3 regions of the Microbacterium sp. BE35 genome follow, and region 3 is predicted to be linked to each of the others. Evidence: predicted binding sites of a transcription regulator. Region 3 holds the regulator's gene; each other region holds the start of a gene.
What was found. The regulator LexA, encoded in region 3, represses DNA repair genes until DNA is damaged. The targets are predictions, from matches to a motif close to TCGAACANNTGTTCGA.
Positions count from the first base shown of each region.

Region 1: the regulator LexA is predicted to act here: its motif matches at 3,459-3,474, upstream of J2Y46_RS04245 (DUF222 domain-containing protein).
Region 2: the regulator LexA is predicted to act here: its motif matches at 3,031-3,046, upstream of J2Y46_RS19785 (Rv2578c family radical SAM protein).

Region 1 covers NZ_JAVDXD010000001.1:965,172-970,965, forward strand. Annotated here, with positions in the region: gene J2Y46_RS04230 (DUF1254 domain-containing protein) at 1-371, shown strand, start outside; gene J2Y46_RS04235 (alpha/beta fold hydrolase) at 438-1,688, opposite strand; gene J2Y46_RS04240 (MATE family efflux transporter) at 1,767-3,284, opposite strand; gene J2Y46_RS04245 (DUF222 domain-containing protein) at 3,649-5,049, shown strand; gene J2Y46_RS04250 (EamA family transporter) at 5,080-5,794, opposite strand, start outside.
Region 2 covers NZ_JAVDXD010000007.1:55,969-61,762, reverse strand. Annotated here, with positions in the region: gene J2Y46_RS19800 (ECF transporter S component) at 1-136, shown strand, start outside; gene J2Y46_RS19795 (acyl-CoA dehydrogenase family protein) at 278-1,441, opposite strand; gene J2Y46_RS19790 (M15 family metallopeptidase) at 1,588-2,934, opposite strand; gene J2Y46_RS19785 (Rv2578c family radical SAM protein) at 3,055-4,182, shown strand; gene J2Y46_RS19780 (alpha/beta hydrolase) at 4,345-5,271, opposite strand; gene J2Y46_RS19775 (TetR/AcrR family transcriptional regulator) at 5,342-5,794, shown strand, end outside.
Region 3 covers NZ_JAVDXD010000002.1:1,110,819-1,116,612, forward strand. Annotated here, with positions in the region: gene metE (5-methyltetrahydropteroyltriglutamate--homocysteine S-methyltransferase) at 1-389, shown strand, start outside; gene J2Y46_RS11105 (hypothetical protein) at 386-1,894, opposite strand; gene lexA (transcriptional repressor LexA) at 2,009-2,689, opposite strand; gene J2Y46_RS11115 (LysM peptidoglycan-binding domain-containing protein) at 2,951-3,361, shown strand; gene J2Y46_RS11120 (histidinol-phosphate transaminase) at 3,429-4,514, shown strand; gene hisB (imidazoleglycerol-phosphate dehydratase HisB) at 4,511-5,119, shown strand; gene hisH (imidazole glycerol phosphate synthase subunit HisH) at 5,116-5,787, shown strand.

The sequences.
Region 1 (5,794 bases), on a different contig from region 3:
CGGCGTACGCGTACACCGCGGAGGATGCCGACGGCCACGCGCTCGACGGCTCAGCGACATACTCGCTGCGGATCCCGGCGGACCCGCCGGCGAAGAACTTCTGGGCGATCGACCTCTACGACACGCAGACCCGCTCGCTCCTGCAGTCCACCCCGTACCCCGCGCTCGCCAGCCTCTCGGGCACCGTGCAGGCCGAGGACGACGGCTCGTACGTGCTGTGGTTCTCGCCGACCGCGCCCGAGGGCAAGGAGGCGAACTGGATCCCCACGATCCCCGGCAAATCCTGGTTCCCCATACTGCGGCTCTACGGCCCGCTGGAGCCCTGGTTCGACAAGACGTGGCAGCTGCCCGAGCTCGTGAAGGGGGCCTGACCGCACGGATGCCGCGGCACGGGCTCGTGCCGCGGCATCCGTGGGTCCTCGTGGTCAGCGTCGCGGTCAGCGCACGCGGCGGCCGTGCGCCAGGTCGATGAGGCGCGACAGCACGTCGCCGCCGCCGCGCAGGCCGTTGTGCTCGTGCTCGCTCGTGATCCACGGGGTCACGCCGGGGAGGAGCCGCGCCGTCTCCATCGAGAACTCGACCGGCACGTAGACGTCGTTGACGTAGACCGCGGCCGCGCCGCGGGCATCGGATGCCGCGATCGCGTCGGCGTCGTAGAGCGACGGCCACTCGAACTCGGCGAGCGCGAGGGTCACGTCCCGCCACGGCTGGAATCCGGGCACGGTGTCGAGCCACTCCCGGCGCACGTGCTCGCCGGTGAAGAGCGTCGGGTCCTCGCGGAAGTCGGCCGGCTCGGTGCGCTCGGCCGACCACCGCGTGGCGTGGCCGTCGGCGTAGCTGGACTCGTGGAAGACGTAATACAGCGGGTTGCGGGCACTGAAGGGCATCGCCGCGGCGAGGTCGTGGCGGAAGGCGTTCGATCGCGGGTCGCGTTCGAGCAGACCCCACAGCGTCTGCCAGCCGTCGTTGGTGCCGAGCGCCGAGCCCACCGATCGCACGCGCGAGACCGAGGCGACCTCGCCGCCGGGCAGCACGAGCTCGCCGTCGACCGCGAGGTCGATCACGCGCCGCATCGCGTCGCGGTGAGCGGGGAAGCGGCGGTAGTACTTCTCCGACTCGTCGCGCATCTTGTCGTACGTCACGGCGTAGACGTCGTCGGGGTGGCGGCCCACGGCGCTCAGACCGCCGGTGATGTAGACGTGCTCGAGGGACGCGGCATCCGTCGAGAGATACGCCAGGGTGGTGAACCCGCCGAAGGACTGACCCAGCACGCTCCACCGCTCGGCTCCCAGGTGCTGGCGCACCGCCTCGCAGTCGCGCACGATCGCGTCGGCGCGCAGATGCGTGATGTACTCGGCGAGCTCGGCTGCGTCGCGCTCGAGGTCGTCGTCGCCGACGGGCGTCGAAAGCCCCGTGCCGCGCTGGTCGAGCAGCACCACGCGGTAGTGCTCGAGCGCCGCGTCGAGCCAGGACGGCCCCGACGGCGAGTGGAACGCGCGCGGCGCCTCGTGACCCGGCCCGCCCTGCAGGAACACCAGATACGGCAGGCCCTCGCCACCCTCTCGCGTGACGACCGCCGCGTGGATGTCGATCGTGCGGGCGTCCGCCGGATCTCCCCACACGAGGGGAACCGTGAGGAAGTGGTCGTCGATGGTCAGATCCTGCATGCGGCGCGTCGTCACGGACATGTCAACGAGCCTATGGTGCGCCGCCGACGTCGCGGCGAGGACGGCCCCCCGCGGCGTGACGATGCCCCTCCCGCCGGCTCAGCCGTGCGTGCGCCGCTTGTCGCGTGACCGCACGAACCGGAACCGCCGCGACCGCCGGGTCGCACCCTGGGCGACGGTCGGCAGCGCGATGGGCTGCGTGACGATCGCATCGACGACCATCGAGCCGTCGGTCGGACCGATGACCGCGATGGGGGTGGTGGGGGTCGCGACCATGGGGACGACCGGCTGCGTGGCGAGCTGGCGGTGAGCGTGGATGTACGCGGGCACGAGCACGACCACGGCGCCGAGCCACGCGAGCGGGTTGCTCGCCGCGACGCCGATGAAGCCGAAGATGCTGCCCAGCACGACGGCCGCGCCGACGCGCATGGCGAGCTCGATCACACCGGTCACGGTGGGGATGAGGGTGTGGCCGAGCCCCTGCAGAGCACCGCGCAGGACGAAGAGGATGCCGAGGATCCAGTAGGTCGCGCCGTTGATGGCGAGCATCTGCGCGGCGAAGTCCACGACCTCGGCCGAGCCTTCGTCGATGAACAGGCGCACCGTCATCGCCCCGAAGGCGATGAGCAGGGCCCCGAGCACGATGGCCGCACCCACCGACATCCATGTCGCCTGGATCACGCCGCGGCGGATGCGGTCGGGCCGGCCACCGCCGTGGTTCTGCGCGACGAACATCGACACGGCGAGGCCGAGCGACTGCAGGAGGGCGACGGCGAGGCCGTCGACGCGGGATGCGGCGGTGTACGCAGCGACGGCGTCCGCGCCGAGCTCGTTCAGCGCGACCTGCACAGAGAGGGTTCCGATCGCGATGATCGACGCCTGGAAGCCCATCGGCAGACCGAGTCGGAGGTGCTCCGCGAGCGCGGCCCTGCTGACACGCCAGTCGCCGCGGCGGACGTGGAGCACCGGCATCCGTCGCCGTACGAACTCGAGGCACAGCAGCACCGAGATCGCCTGTGACACCACCGTCGCGAGCGCCGCGCCGCCCACGCCCCAGCCGAGCGGGCCGACCATGAGGATGACCAGCGCGACGTTGAGCACGCAGGCGAGCGTGAGGAAGACGAGCGGTGTGCGCGAGTCGCCGATGGCGCGGATGATCGCCGACAGGTAGTTGAAGAACATCATCGCGCCGGCGCCGAGGAAGCTGATCTGTGCGAACACGATGGCGTCGGCCATGAGCTCGGCGGGCGTCTGCAGCAGCTCGAGCAGGGGCGCCGTCAGAAGCGGTGCGCCGACGGTGAGCAGGAGGGTGCAGATGCCCGTGAGAATCGTGCCCGCCGCGACGGAGCGCCGCACCGCCGCGTAATCGCGCGCGCCGAACGCCTGCGCCGTCGGGATCGCGAAGCCCGACGTGAGACCCCACGCGAACCCGAGCAGCAGGAACAGCATGCTGCCGGTCGCGCCCACCGCGGCCAGCGCGTCGACGCCGAGCCGGCGCCCGACGACGACGGCGTCGACGAAGTGGTACAGCTGCTGCACCACGTTGCCGATCAGCAGCGGGACGGAGAACAGGAGGATGACGCGCCACGGGCGGCCCGTCGTCAGGGCGGTGGTCATGAGGGCGGCTCTCGAACGAGAAGGCGAGCAAGAGGACGGATGCCGCGCCCGCAGGCGACGGAGAGGTGCCGAGTGGCAGGAGCCAGTGTATCGAATCGATTCGGAAGCGCCATCCTCAGCTCAGGCTCTTGCGCAAAACCTCGCGCGCCCACCCGGGCAGCCCGCCTGAGTGAATCGTATGTTTGTTCTTATTTACGATTCCATCTCGTGGTGGGATTGGCTAGAATATAGATCAGAGATTCGAAGATCGGGTGGGGCCCGTTCAGGGCGTTGAGTGGAGCGGTTTCAGCCGCGGGCAGGTGTTGAGGCATATCGCGCGTGACGCGCGGGAATCTCGGTCCACTCCTTCCTGACTGCGAGCCTCATGTCTGCGAATTCCGACCCCGGTGCTGACGGCGTCGCGCCTGAGTTCTTCCGGGTCGTGCGGCTGGTCGATGCGTTCGAGGCGGGGCGGAAGCGTCGATCGATCGACGATGCGGCGGAGATCCGGGTGCTGGCGGATGCTGCAGCCGCGGTCGCCAGGCCGGCCGATGCTACCCCGGATCGCGCTCGGCGAGCGGAGCTGGACCGGCGCGCGCTGGTCGCCGACCTGGCGACGTCGGCCCGGGTGTCGGAGTGGACCGTGACCCGACTGCTGTCGGAGGCCGCCGATCTGTGTGAGCGTTTCGCCGGGGGCGTGGAGGCCCTCGAGCGGGGAGAGATCTCCAGGCCGCACCTCTCGGTGATCCACGACGCCGGCGCCTCGATCGTCGACGACACCGCGCGAGCCGAATTCGTCGGCCTGGCGCTCGAGCGCGCCGCGAACCTGACACCGGGACGCCTGGCCGCGGTGCTGCGGGTGATCGCCGAACGCTTCCTGGAGCGAACCCTCGAGGAGCGCCACAAAGAAGCAGCCGCCGGGCGTCGCATCGAAGTGGTCGATCTGCCCGACGACATGGCCGCGCTGACGGCGATCATGCCGGCGACGCTGGCGCACGGCATCGAGGACCGCCTCACGCAGCAGGCCCGCTCGGTCATCACCGCACGGGGTGATGCCGACGGCGACGGCGAGGGTGACGGCGACGGCGACGGCGACGGCGATGACGTCGAGATCGACGAGCGCACGATGGACCAGCTCCGCGTCGACATCTTCACGGACACGCTGCTCACCGCCGGGCCTGACGACTGCGTCGCCGGCACCGGCCTCCGCGCGATCCGCGCCACCGTCCAGGTCACCATCCCGGTGCTCACCATGACCGGGGCGTCCACCGAGCCGGCCCTGCTCGCCGGGTACGGCCCGATCGACCCCGGCGCCGCCCGGATCCTCGCCGCCGGCGCCGTCGGCTGGGAACGCGTGATGACCTCCCCGGTCACGGGCAGCGTCCTCGCCGTCGACCGCTACCGCCCCGGGCCTGCGCTGAACCGGTTCCTCGCCGCCCGGGACGAGCACTGCCGATTCCCCGGCTGCCGCCGCCCGGTATGGCGGTGCGACGTCGACCACACAATTCCCGCCGCCGACGGCGGACCCACGCACCACGCGAACCTCGCGCACCTGTGCCGACGCCATCACACCCTGAAGGGCGTCACGGCTTGGTCGGTCGAGCAGGTCTCGCCCGGCGTTCTGGTCTGGACCAGCCCGACCGGGCGAAGGCACACCGACCGACCCGAGCCGACCGTGAGATTCACCTTTGACCAGACCGCCACACACCTGCGCGCGATGATGCGCGAACCCTGGCTCTTCCCTGCTGACGACCCACCCGGATCCTCCGGGGCGCCACCCTTCTGACGCGGATGCCCCGCGTCTCGGCGCGTCTGTTCACCTCACCGACCTGATCCGACGCGACTCACACGCTTCCTGTGGGATCGGGCGCGCGTCATCCCCAGCGGACGCGCTTCGCTTGGGCAGCCGGCTGACCTCCGTGATCCTGCGCCGGCGAAACGACACTCGACGGCGCAGTCCGGTGACCAGCACACCTCCGACCAGGAGCGTGCCGCCGATGATCTCGGCGGACGTGGGGATCTGGCCGAGCAGCAGAGCGGCCGATGCCATCGCGACCACGGGCGCGAGCAGCACCCACGGCACGACGGCCGCGGAGGGATTGCGAGCCAGCAGGCTGTTCCAGATCGAGTAGCCGATGATCGTGCACAGCACCGCGGTGTAGAGCGTCGACAGAAGGGACTGCCAGCCGAATGCGGCGATTCCCGACGCGATCGCCTCCGGACCCTCGACGGCGAACGACAGCATCAGGGCCGGCACCGGCACCACGAGCGCCGACCATACGGTGAGCGACAGCGACCCGAGCCGCCCGGGCCCGCTGACCACCCCGGCACGGCGGGAGATCACGTTCCCGATTCCCCACGAGAATGCCGCGGCGAGTGCCAGCGCCACCGCGAGCGCGGGCGCATCGCCACCGCGACCGGCCGCCACGATCGCGAGCCCGACGATGCCGAGACCGACTCCTGCGGTCTGCGGCGCGGTCGGACGCTCCCGCAGCACCGCGGCGGCGATGAGGATCGTGAACACCGCCTGC
Region 2 (5,794 bases), on a different contig from region 3:
CTGTGTCGCAGGCGTCGCGCTCGGCATCCTCGTGGCCGACCGTCTCCGCAGGGCCGGCGTCGCGAAGCTCGCGCGTCGCCGCGGCCTGGCGTCGCGTGGCCTCGGCCGCGGTGCGGGTCCCGCCGGCCAGCACTGAGTTCCGCAGTCACTTCGTGCGGGTCGGATCGAACTGCACCCGCCGAAGGTGACTGCGGAAGGAACGCTCACACGCGACGGATGCCGCGACCCGGCGCCTTCGAAGAGGCGCGGGCTCGCGGCATCCGTTGTCGAGAAGGCGTCAGCGCTTGCCGACGATCTGGCGCGAGACCAGGTCGCGCATGATCTCGTTCGTGCCGCCGTAGATGCGGTGCACGCGGGCGTCGAGGTAGGCGCGGGCGATCGGGTACTCGGTGATGTAGCCGTAGCCGCCGTGCAGCTGCACGCCGACGTCGAGGAGCTCGGCCTCGCGGTCGGTGGTCCAGAACTTGACCTTCGCCGCCTCTTCGGCGGTGAGCTTCTGGTCCTTGTAGAGCAGCATCGCGCGGTCGACGTAGGCCCACATCACGTCGACGGTCGTCGCCATGTCGGCCAGCTTGAAGCGGGTGTTCTGGAAGTCGGCGATCCGCTCACCGAACGCCTCACGGCTGAGCACGTAGTCGCGCGTCCAGACGAACGCGGCCTCGCCGGCTGCCGCTGCGGCCACACCGATCGACAGACGCTCGAGCGGCAGGTTCATCATGAGCTGGATGAAGCCGAGGCCCTCCTTGCCGCCGATGAGGTTCTCCTCCGGCACGAAGACGTCGGTGAACGAGAGCTCGGCGGTGTCCCAGCCGTGGAAGCCCATCTTCTCGAGCTTCTTGCCGTGGTCGAAGCCCTGCATGCCGTCCTCGAGGATCAGCAGGCTGAACGCGTCGGGGCGGTTGCCCTCGCCGGTCTTCACGAACGTCACGACCATGTCGGCGGTCTTGCCCGACGAGATGAACGTCTTGGCGCCGTTGACGACGTAGCCGCCCTCGACCCGCTTGGCGGTGGTCTTGATCCCGCGCAGGTCGCTGCCCGCGCCGGGCTCGGTCATCGCGAGGGCGCCGAGGATCTCGCCGGTCGCCATGCCCGGGAGCCACTTCTCCTTCTGCTCCTGCGTGCCCATGTGCACGATGTACGGCACGGCCAGGTCATCCTGGATGCCGAGGGCGCCGGCGAGCGAGCCGAGGCCGGCGCCGATGGTCTCTTCGAGCACGATCGAGCGGAAGCGATAGTCCTGCAGCATGCCGGCGCCGCCGAACTCCTCGGGCACCGACAGGCCGATGATGCCGGCCTCGCCCGCGGCGAGCATGGTCGCCCGGTCGATCTCGCCGGCGGCGTCCCACTGCTTGCGCTTCTCGTCCGACGCGTAGCGCTTGACGAACTCCTTGACGACATCGCGGAACGCCTCGTGGTCCTCGTCGTAGATCTCGCGCTCCATGATGCGCCTTCCTCTCATCCTCGAGTCTGTGTGGAGACGCACCCCCGGTGGAATTGCATCTCACGGCATATGGTACTCAGTTTCACCGTGATGGATGCTGTGAGCCGCGGCATCCGTGATCCGCAGCGTAGCGCCGACGCCCGACGTCAGCCGAGGTAGTCGGGTGCCGGGTCGAGCGCGAAGAACTCCTCGAGCGAGGTCCAGCCGCCTTCGTGATAGGCCTTCGCGAGCTCGTGGCCGACGTAGCGGAGGTGCCACGGCTCGGGCAGGTACCCGGTCACGGGGGTGGCTCCCTCGGTGTAGCGGACGATCCACCCGTGCTCCCACGAGTGCTCGGCGACGAACTGGCCCTGCGGCGTCGCGGCGAGCTGGTCGAGCGTGCCGCACGAGCCGGCGCACGCGACGACGTCGGCGCTGAGTCCCAGCTGGTGCTCGCTGTAACCGGGCCGCGCGCTCACCTGGTCGGCGCGTTCGCCCTTCTCGGCGAAGTGGCGCCCGTACGTCTGCTGCTGGGTCTCGTACGAGCGGAACCCGCTCTCGAGCGCGATCTCGCCGACGCCCGCGTTGCGGGCGGCAGTGGCGAGGGAGGCGAGAGCGGATGCCGCGTCCGAACGCAGCGCGCCGCCCTCGATGTTGCGCACCCCGTCGGGGAGCACGAGCGCGCCGGGGCGATAGTCGATCGGGCTGGCCGGGCGGATCTTGTCCATGACGGTCCAGACGCGGGCGGAGTCGCCGAGGTCGACGCACAGAGCCCGCCCTTCGACGACCGCGGCGCGGAACGCCTCGCCGCCGCCGGCCGCGACGATCGCGGCCTCGTCGTCGCCCCGCTGGAGAGAGGCGGCCACGTCGGGAAGCGCGCAGATGTCGGCCGCCGGCGGGGATTCCTCGACCTGGGGAACCGGAAGCTGCTGGATCTCGGGCAGCTCCATCGTCATCGTCGGCGCCGCGTCGGCACCGGCGGCTTGCGACTCGGACGGGAGCATCATCGCGGTCATCGCCGCAGACCCGAGCAGCAGCGCCGCACCGGTCGCGAGCCCGGCGACCAGCATCAGCCGCTTGGTCAGTCGACGCGGCCGCGCATGCCGGACGGGCTGCGCGCTCTCGTCGACCTCGAGCAGCTCGGCCGCGCGCGCCGCGCGACGTTCGCTGACGACGGGGCGGGGTGAGCGCACCGCCCGGCGGCGTCCGCGCACGCGCGCCTCGGGAATGCGGTGGGGCGTCGAGTCGGTGCGGTGCGCCGGGGCGCCCGTCGGGCGGAGATCCAGCGGCAGCGTGGACGGCGCGCCGGACGGGATCGAACCCGGCGCGAACTCGTCGCTCGGCAGCTCGGACGCCCGGACGTCGTCGGCGGGATCGGCGACGGGAGCGGCCGCATCGGCGGGGGCGGATTCCGCTTCGCGGGCACGCCTCGCCGCCTCCTCGCGCATCGCTCGGGCGGCACGACGAGTCTCGGGGGCGGCTCGGGGGGTAGCGAGCCCGCCAGGCTCCGTCACGTCAGCCATTCTCACCCGCGACGGCCGGTTTGGCCAGGCAAGCGGCGTCCGTCTCGTCGATGTTCTAGACACGACGACATCCGTCTTGACTTAAGTTCGAAGCTTTGTTCTCATGGATGCATGCGGTGGCAAGGTCAGGAACTGGGCGTGGCGGATGCCGCGGCCCTGCCCGGCCTCGAACAGCTGAACGGTCTGGTGCGCTCGGTGACGACCCCCGAGTTCGCGGGCGTGACGTTCCACGAGGTGCTCTGCAAGTCGGCCCTCAACCACGTGCCGAGCGCCTCCGCGATGCCCTTCGACTGGACAGTGAACCCCTATCGGGGCTGCAGTCATGCATGCGTCTACTGCTTCGCGCGGGGCACGCACGAGTACCTCGAGCTCGATGCCGGCCGGGACTTCGATACGCAGGTCGTGGTGAAGGTGAACGTCGCCGAGGTGCTCGGAAAGGAACTGCGCCGGGGCAGCTGGCAGCACGATCCGGTCATGCTCGGCACGAACACCGATCCGTACCAGCGCGCGGAGGGGCGTTACAAGCTGATGCCCGGGATCGTGTCGGCCCTGACCGAGTCGGGCACGCCGTTCTCGATCCTCACGAAGGGCACGCTGCTGCGGCGGGATCTGCCCCTGCTGCAGGATGCCGCGAGCCAGGTGCACGTGACGCTCGCGATGTCGATCGCGGTGTTCGACGATGAGCTGCAGCATCTCATCGAACCCGGCACGCCCAATGCGACCGCGCGCCTCGAGACGGTGCGCGCGGCGACCGAGGCGGGATTCCGCGTCACGGTGTTCCTGATGCCGATCATCCCGCACCTCACCGACTCGATCGCGACGATCGACCACGCACTCGCCCGCATCAAGGCGGCGGGAGCGGTGCGGGTCGTCTATGGCGCACTGCACCTGCGGCCCGGCGCGAAGCAGTGGTTCCTCGAGTGGCTTGCCGAGCGGCACCCCGAGCTCGTGTCGTCATATCGAGGGCTTTACCCCGGCGCGACGGCATACGCGCCGAAGGCATACCGCTCGTGGCTCGCCAAGCGGGTGCGCCCGTTGCTGCGCGTGCACGGCCTCGACGGGCAGTCCGAGGAAGAGAATCCACGCGGCGCGCCCGTGGCGGGTCTCGCCGATCGAGCCGACGCGCGCAGCGCGCCGCCGATCATCACGACCTCGCGCGGGCGTGCCGCCGCGACGTCGTTGCGGGCGGCGTCCTCCCGGTCGCTGCCTGGGGCCGAGGCATCCGCTCGGCTCTTCTGAGCCCCGCCCGGCGAGTACTCGCCGCTGCGCGCTGCGTCGCAGATGTGCCGAACGGCCGAGATCTGTGCGCACAGAATCGGAGGTCTCGCGCGACGCGCCGAGCGGCAGCATCCGTGTCCCGGCGCGTCGCACAGAACCTCCGATTCTGCGCACGCGGTGCTGCTACGCCGCGACCGCGCCCAACTCCGCGACCTCGACACGTTCGGCCTCGACCCGCTCGACGTCGACGAGCGGAGTGCGGACGTGGTCCAGCACGGCATCGAGCACCGCGTCCTCGGTGAGGATGCGGTTGTGCCCGAGGCCCTTCGTCGCGAGCAACTGCGCCCCCGGGTTGGCGGCGACGACCCGCCCCGCCTCGGCGAACGGCACGACGCGATCGCCGTGGTCGTGGACGACGAGGAGCGGCACCCCGCCTGGCAGCGGGCGCCGCACACCCGACAGCCACGCGAGCGGGTCCGGCTCGCCCGGGAAGTACCGGGTCGCGAAGCGCTCGCGCATGCTCGCCGCGACCGCGTCGGAGTAGCCGAGCATGCCCTGGAACTGGCTCAGCAGCAGGTCGGCGTCGGCGGGCGCGGCGATGGTCACGACGCGCGCCGCATCGATACCGCCCGCGACACCCACGAGCGTCGCGAGACCGCCGAACGAGTGGCCCACCATCGCGTCGAACCCGCCGTGGCGCTCCTGGAGCGCGGCGAACACGTCGAGCCAGTCGACGAGATAGGTGCGACGACCTCGCGATCCCCCGTGGGCGGGCGCATCGAATGAGACGACGCGATACCCCTCGGCGACGAGATCGCGCACGAGCACAGAGAACTGGCTGGCCCGGCCGTTCCAGCCGTGCGACAGCACGACCGTGCGCGGGCCGTCGCCCCACGCGAACGTGTCGACGTCGACACCGCGGCGGTCGATGCCGGCGATGCGCACCGCACTCGGGCGCGCGCGCAGCAGCGTGGCCTCGTCGTCGGCGTGCACGGGTCGCGGCTTCGCGACATGACCGAAGAGGGGCATGGCGACGGCGGCTCCCCACCGGGGCGAGAAGGCGGCCGCAGCGCGAACGGACGTGCCTGCGGCGGCGAGTGCGAGATTCATGATGCTCCGATCAGAAGAATACGAACGATCGTACTTATGAATACGAACGATCGTACGGTAATCTCGATATGTGACACAAGCCCCCATCGACCGACGCCGCCTCCGAGGCGACGAGTCGCGGCGCGCCGTGCTGTCGCACGCTGTCGACACCGCGACGGTCGACGGCCTCGACGGCCTCACGATCGGGCGGCTGGCGGATGCCTCGGGCCACAGCAAGAGCGGCATCGCGACGCTGTTCGGCTCGAAGGAGCAGTTGCAGCTCGCCGTCGTGGCCGCCGCCCGCGAGGTCTTCATCGACCGCGTCGTCGCGCCGGCCCGCGCTCGCACCCCCCGCGGCCTCGTCCGCGTGTGCACGCTGCTGGGCGATTGGCTGGCCTACTCCCGCGATCGCGTGTTCCGCGGCGGATGCTTCTTCGCCGCGACCTCCGTGGAGTTCGATGCGAAGCCGGGCGTGGTCCGCGACGCGATCGTCGCGGCGTCGAGCGAGTGGGAGGACTACCTCACGGTGAGCATCGAGCACGCG
Region 3 (5,794 bases):
CGACCGCGGGTGCCGCGCAGGCGACCCAGGTGCACACCCACCTCTGCTACTCGGAGTTCGACGTGGTCATCGACGCGATCGCGGCGCTCGACGCCGACGTGACCTCGATCGAGGCCGCCCGCAGCCGCGGCGAGGTGATCGGCGACATCCGGGCGTCGGGCTTCACGGCCGGCATCGGCCCGGGCGTCTACGACATCCACTCGCCCCGCGTGCCGTCCGTCGGCGAGATCGCCGATCTCCTCGGCCGTGCGGTCGCCGAACTCCCGCTGCGCCGCGTCTGGGTCAACCCCGACTGCGGGCTGAAGACGCGCGGGTACGACGAGACGGTCGCATCGCTGAAGAACCTCGTCGAGGCGACCGAGGCGGTGCGGGCGAGCGTGCCGGCCTAGGAGCCCTTCTTCTTCGACCCGGATGCCGCGGCCACGTCGGTCGCGGCATCCGTCGCGTCCGGGATGACCTCGGTGTCGTTCAGCGGCTCCAGGACGGCGGTCTCCGCATCGCCCGCCTCTTCGTCGACGACATCGGCTTCGGCGACATCGATCTCGAGGTCCGCGGCGGCGGCCAGAGCCTCGTCGGGGCGACGCTGCAGCAGCTCGAAGACCCACCAGACGATGAGCCACACGATCAGCACGAGGAACACCTCGCTCACGCTGAGCGGCCGAAGAAGCATGAGCCAGAGGATCGCCAGGCCTCCCAGCACGATGCGCACGAGGATCCGCTGCGCGTAGAGCCACGTCCCGAAGCGGCCGGTGTCGATGCCGCGCTTCAACGCGGCCCCCCGCAGCCCCGCATTCACCGAGGCGACACCGCTGCGTGCCGCCGTGGCACCACGCCAGCGACCGGACATCCACGCGATCACGGCGATCACGACGCCCAGCAGCGTGAGCACGATCGCCGTATCGCGCATCGCGGCGGTGATCTGCTCGTACATCGACGCGAGGGCACCTGCGGGTACGCCGAGGTTCGGCGCGCTGAGCGCAAGCACCGAACCCCCGATGCCCAGCGCGATCGCAAGGATCCCCGCACCGACGGCGATCCCGACCCCGCTGCCGAGGACGGCGGTGGAGCGCCGCCGCGCGATCAGGATGCCCGCCAGGAAGAGCACGAGCGCGATGATCGGGGTCCACCAGCCGGCGGCGACGGCGAGGTTGTAGACGGTGCCGACCACCGTGAGGGCGTCGCTCTGCGCGACGACGATGGTCTTGTCGATGACCGGGATGGACTCGGCGAAGGTGATGCCGCGATCTACGAGGCGCTTCTTGACCTCCTCGATGATCGGGCCGAGCTGGATGCCCACCTCGCCGGTGTCGCTGATCACCACGGCGCCGCCGGAGGTGCCCCCGGCGGCGACGGCCGCCAGCGACTTGTGACTGGCTCGCAGCGCCGTCTCCCACACATCGGCGAACGCGTCGGACTGCACCAGACGCGTCACCGTGGTGTCGACGAGGTTCTGCAGACCTTGGGCGGCGGGTGCCCGCAGCAGATCGAGAGCGGCGAGAGCCCGCGGCGGCAGATCGAGCTGCTGGATGCCGTCGAACAGGTCGTTCGTCAGGCCCTCGAGGTCGAGCGAGTCCTCGATCGCCGTGGTGACCTGGTCGGCCACGAGTGCCTGCACCTGCGGATCTTCGGCGAGCGGGGCGAAGGTCTCCACGAACCGGGTCTCGTCGACCAGTTCGACCCGCGCCCATGCCGCGACGATCGAGACCGGCACCAGGATCGTCGCGATGACGATGCACAGCGCCGACAGGAAGGCCCGCCAGCGGTTGCCGTGCGCCCTCTCGGAAGGAGCTGGCGGCGGCGGCGATCCGGCGCGCAGTCGGGCGTTCTCGGCCTCGAGGGCGTCGAGGCGGGCGCGGAGCGCGGCGGACTCGTCCGCGGCGGTGACGTCGGTCATTCCCCCCTTATAGCGCTTGGCCGTGATCCACCGCCACCCGCCTCACGAGTTGGTGTCGAACTGTGCCTGAACGAAGGTCGACGAGATCGGCACGGCTGCGCTCGATCAACGGATTCAGACCGCGCGCAGCACCGCGACGACCTTGCCGAGCACGGTGGCGTCGTCGCCCAGGATCGGCTCGAACGCGGAGTTGCGGGGGAGGAGCCAGGTGTGGCCGTCGCGCTGGCGGAACGTCTTCACGGTCGCCTCGCCGTCGAGCATCGCCGCGACGATGTCGCCGTTGTCGGCGGTGGCCTGCGATCGCACCACGACCCAGTCGCCGTCGCAGATCGCGGCGTCGATCATCGACTCGCCGGAGACCTTGAGCATGAAGAGGTCGCCCTTGCCGACGAGCTGGCGCGGGAGCGGGAAGATCTCCTCCACCTGCTGTTCGGCCGTGATGGGAACGCCCGCGGCGATGCGTCCGACCAACGGAACGAGCGCGGCGTCGCCGACCGACGGCGCCGCGTCGGCGGGGCTCTCGGTGGCGGTGCCGGGCAGGTCGATGAGGACCTCCATGGCGCGGGTCTTCCCGGCATCGCGCCGCAGGTAGCCGCTCAGCTCGAGCTGGTTGAGCTGGTGCGTGACGCTCGACAGCGACTTGAGGCCGACGGCATCGCCGATCTCGCGCATGCTGGGCGGGTAGCCGTGACGGGCGATCGAGCGCTGGATCACTTCGAGGATCGCGAGCTGCTTGTCGCTCAGGCTCTTGCGCCGGCGGGTCTGGGGCTTCTCTCGCCCGGCCGCGTCGCTCATCTTCCGGCTCCGTCCTGCGCTCGGCCCGAGCGCTGTTTCTTCGAATGTCGGAGGCCCGTGGTGGGGTTCTCGTATCGAAACCGTATCCGGATCGCACGCGATGAGGTGGCAACCTCCCCGCGTGTCGCGTTCGAGAGATCGACGTCGGAATCCGGTATTGACATCGTACAGACTCGAAGATAGCTTCGGAAGAGAGGTTCGCATTCCCCACTCCCGGCCGAGTGGAGAATGCGAATCTCTCCCCATCAGGAGGAGACGAGCATGACCGCGATCGACTTCACGACGACCGTCCCGTCGCCGGCCCGGGCAGCCGGCGCCGCAGCCCAGCGCGCCACGCGCGCCGTCGCCGGGCGATCCACGCGTCTGCGGTTGACGGTGCGCGGTCGTCGCGTGCTCGCCGTGCTGGCCGCCCTTCCGGCGGTGATCGCCCTGAGCGTGGCGGTGCTCGGCGGCGGCGTGGCGCTTGCGTCGCGCGACGCGGGTGCCCCCGCGGGATCGTTCACCACGGTCACGGTCGCGCCCGGCGAATCGCTGTGGACGATCGCCGAAGAGGTCGCCCCCGACCGCGACCCGCGCGACGTCGTCGACGAGCTCGTGCGGCTGAACGCGCTCGACACCGTCCTCGTCCAGGCAGGCCAGCGTCTCGCGATCCCGGCGGCGTACGGCCGCTGATCCAGCGGTGCGTCGCGCGGCGTCACGCGGCGACGACGTGCCGACGGGCGGGCCTACCATGGGATGGGTGAGTGCACGTCTCGAAGACCTCCCCATACGCGCCGATCTCCGCGGGCAGAAGCCCTACGGCGCCCCGCAGGCGCCGCTTCCGGTCGCCCTGAACGTCAACGAGAACACGCACCCGGTTCCCGCCGAGGTCGCGGACGACATCCTCGACTCGATCGCACTCGCACTGCGCGACGTCAACCGCTACCCCGACCGCGAGTTCACCGCCCTGCGCGAGGGCTTCGCCGGCTATCTGGGTCACGGTCTCACCCGCGACCAGATCTGGGCTGCGAACGGCTCGAACGAGGTACTGCAGCACATCCTGCAGGCGTTCGCAGGCCCGGGGCGCACCGCCTTCGGGTTCACGCCCACGTACTCGATGTACCCGCTGCTCACGCGCGGCACCGGCGCGGAATGGATCTCGGGCACCCGCTCGGCCGACTACACGATCGACGCCGAAGACGCGGCGTCCCAGATCGCGGACGCCTCGCCCGACGTGATCTTCCTGTGCTCGCCGAACAACCCGACGGGCACACCTCTTGGCCTGGACGTCGTCGAAGCCGTGTACGAGGCGAGCGACGGAATCGTCATCGTCGACGAGGCGTACTTCGAATTCGCCCCGCACGACGAGCGCTCGGCGCTGACGCTGCTGTCGGGGCGCGAGCGCCTCGTCGTGTCGCGCACCATGAGCAAGGCATTCGCGTTCGCCGGGGCGCGCGTGGGCTACCTGGCCGCGGATCCCGCCCTCATCGACGCGCTGCGCCTCGTGCGCCTGCCCTATCACCTCAGTGCGCTGACCCAGGCGGCGGCGTCGGCCGCGCTGCGCCACGCCCCCGTCATGCTGGGCATGGTCGACGAGATCGTCGCTCAGCGCGACCGCATCTCGGCCACGGTCGAGGCGCTCGGCTACACGCCCCACGAGTCGTGGACGAACTTCGTGCTGTTCGGGGGCGTCGCCGATCCGGCGGCCACCTGGCAGGCCCTGTACGACGAGGGCGTGCTCATCCGCGACGTCGGCATCCCGTCTCACCTGCGGGTCACCGCGGGCACCGCGGATGAGACCACCGCATTCCTCGACGCCCTCGCCTCGGTAGGATCGGCGACATGAGCGCCGCACCACGTACCGCCTCGCTGCGCCGGGCGACGAGCGAGTCGACGGTCGAGCTCGAGCTCGATCTCGACGGCACCGGCCGCAGCCGCATCGACACCACGGTGCCGTTCTTCGACCACCTCCTGACGGCGTTCGCGAAGCACTCGCTCACCGACCTCACGGTCCGGGCGTCGGGCGACACCGACATCGACGCCCATCACACCGTGGAGGACATCTCGATCGTGCTCGGCCAGGCCATCCGCGAGGCGCTCGGCGACAAGTCGGGCATCTCGCGCTACGGCGACGCGCTCGTGCCGCTCGACGAGGCGCTCGCGCAGGCGGTGGTCGACATCAGCGGCCGCCCCTACCTGGTGCACACCGGCGAGCCCGCAGGCTTCGAGCACCACCTCATCGGCGGCCACTTCACCGGATCGCTCGTGCGGCACACCTTCGAGGCCATCGCTTTCAACGCGGCGCTGACCGTGCACGTGCGCGTGCTGTCGGGGCGCGATCCGCACCACATCGCCGAGGCGGAGTACAAGGCGTTCGCGCGGGCGTTCCGTCAGGCGAAGGCGCTCGACCCGCTCGTCGATGGCGTCCCGAGCACGAAGGGCGCCCTGTGACCGCAAGCACTCCCGCCGAGCGGGAGAAGCCGCTCGTCGCCGTCCTCGACTACGGTTCGGGCAACGTGCACTCCGCGGTCAAGGCCCTGGTCGCGGCCGGCGCCGACGCGCGTCTGACCTCCGATCGCGGCTTCATCATGGACGCGGACGGACTCTTCGTTCCCGGTGTCGGCGCATTTCGCGCGGTGGCCGAGGCGCTCCGCGCCAGCCGCGGCGACGAGCTCATCGAGCGCCGCCTCGCCGGGGGCCGTCCGGTGCTCGGCGTGTGCGTCGGCATGCAGATCTTCTTCGAGCGCGGAGTGGAGCGCGGCGTCGACACCGAGGGCATGGGGGAGTGGCCGGGCGTCGTGACCGAGCTCGACGCCCCCGTACTGCCCCACATGGGCTGGAACACCGTCGAGCCCGGTGAAGGCTCGCGCCTCTTCCGCGGCATCGAGCAGGAGCGGTTCTATTTCGTCCACTCGTTCGGCGCGCAGAAGTGGCTGCTCGACGTCCAGCCGCCGTTCCCCGAGCCCGTCCTGACGTGGTGCGAGTACGGCACGCCGTTCCTCGCCGCGGTCGAGAACGGGCCGCTGTCGGCCACGCAGTTCCACCCGGAGAAGTCCGGGGATGCCGGCATCCGTCTCCTCACGAATTGGATCGACGGCCTCGGCGGGGCTACCCTCTGAGACCGTG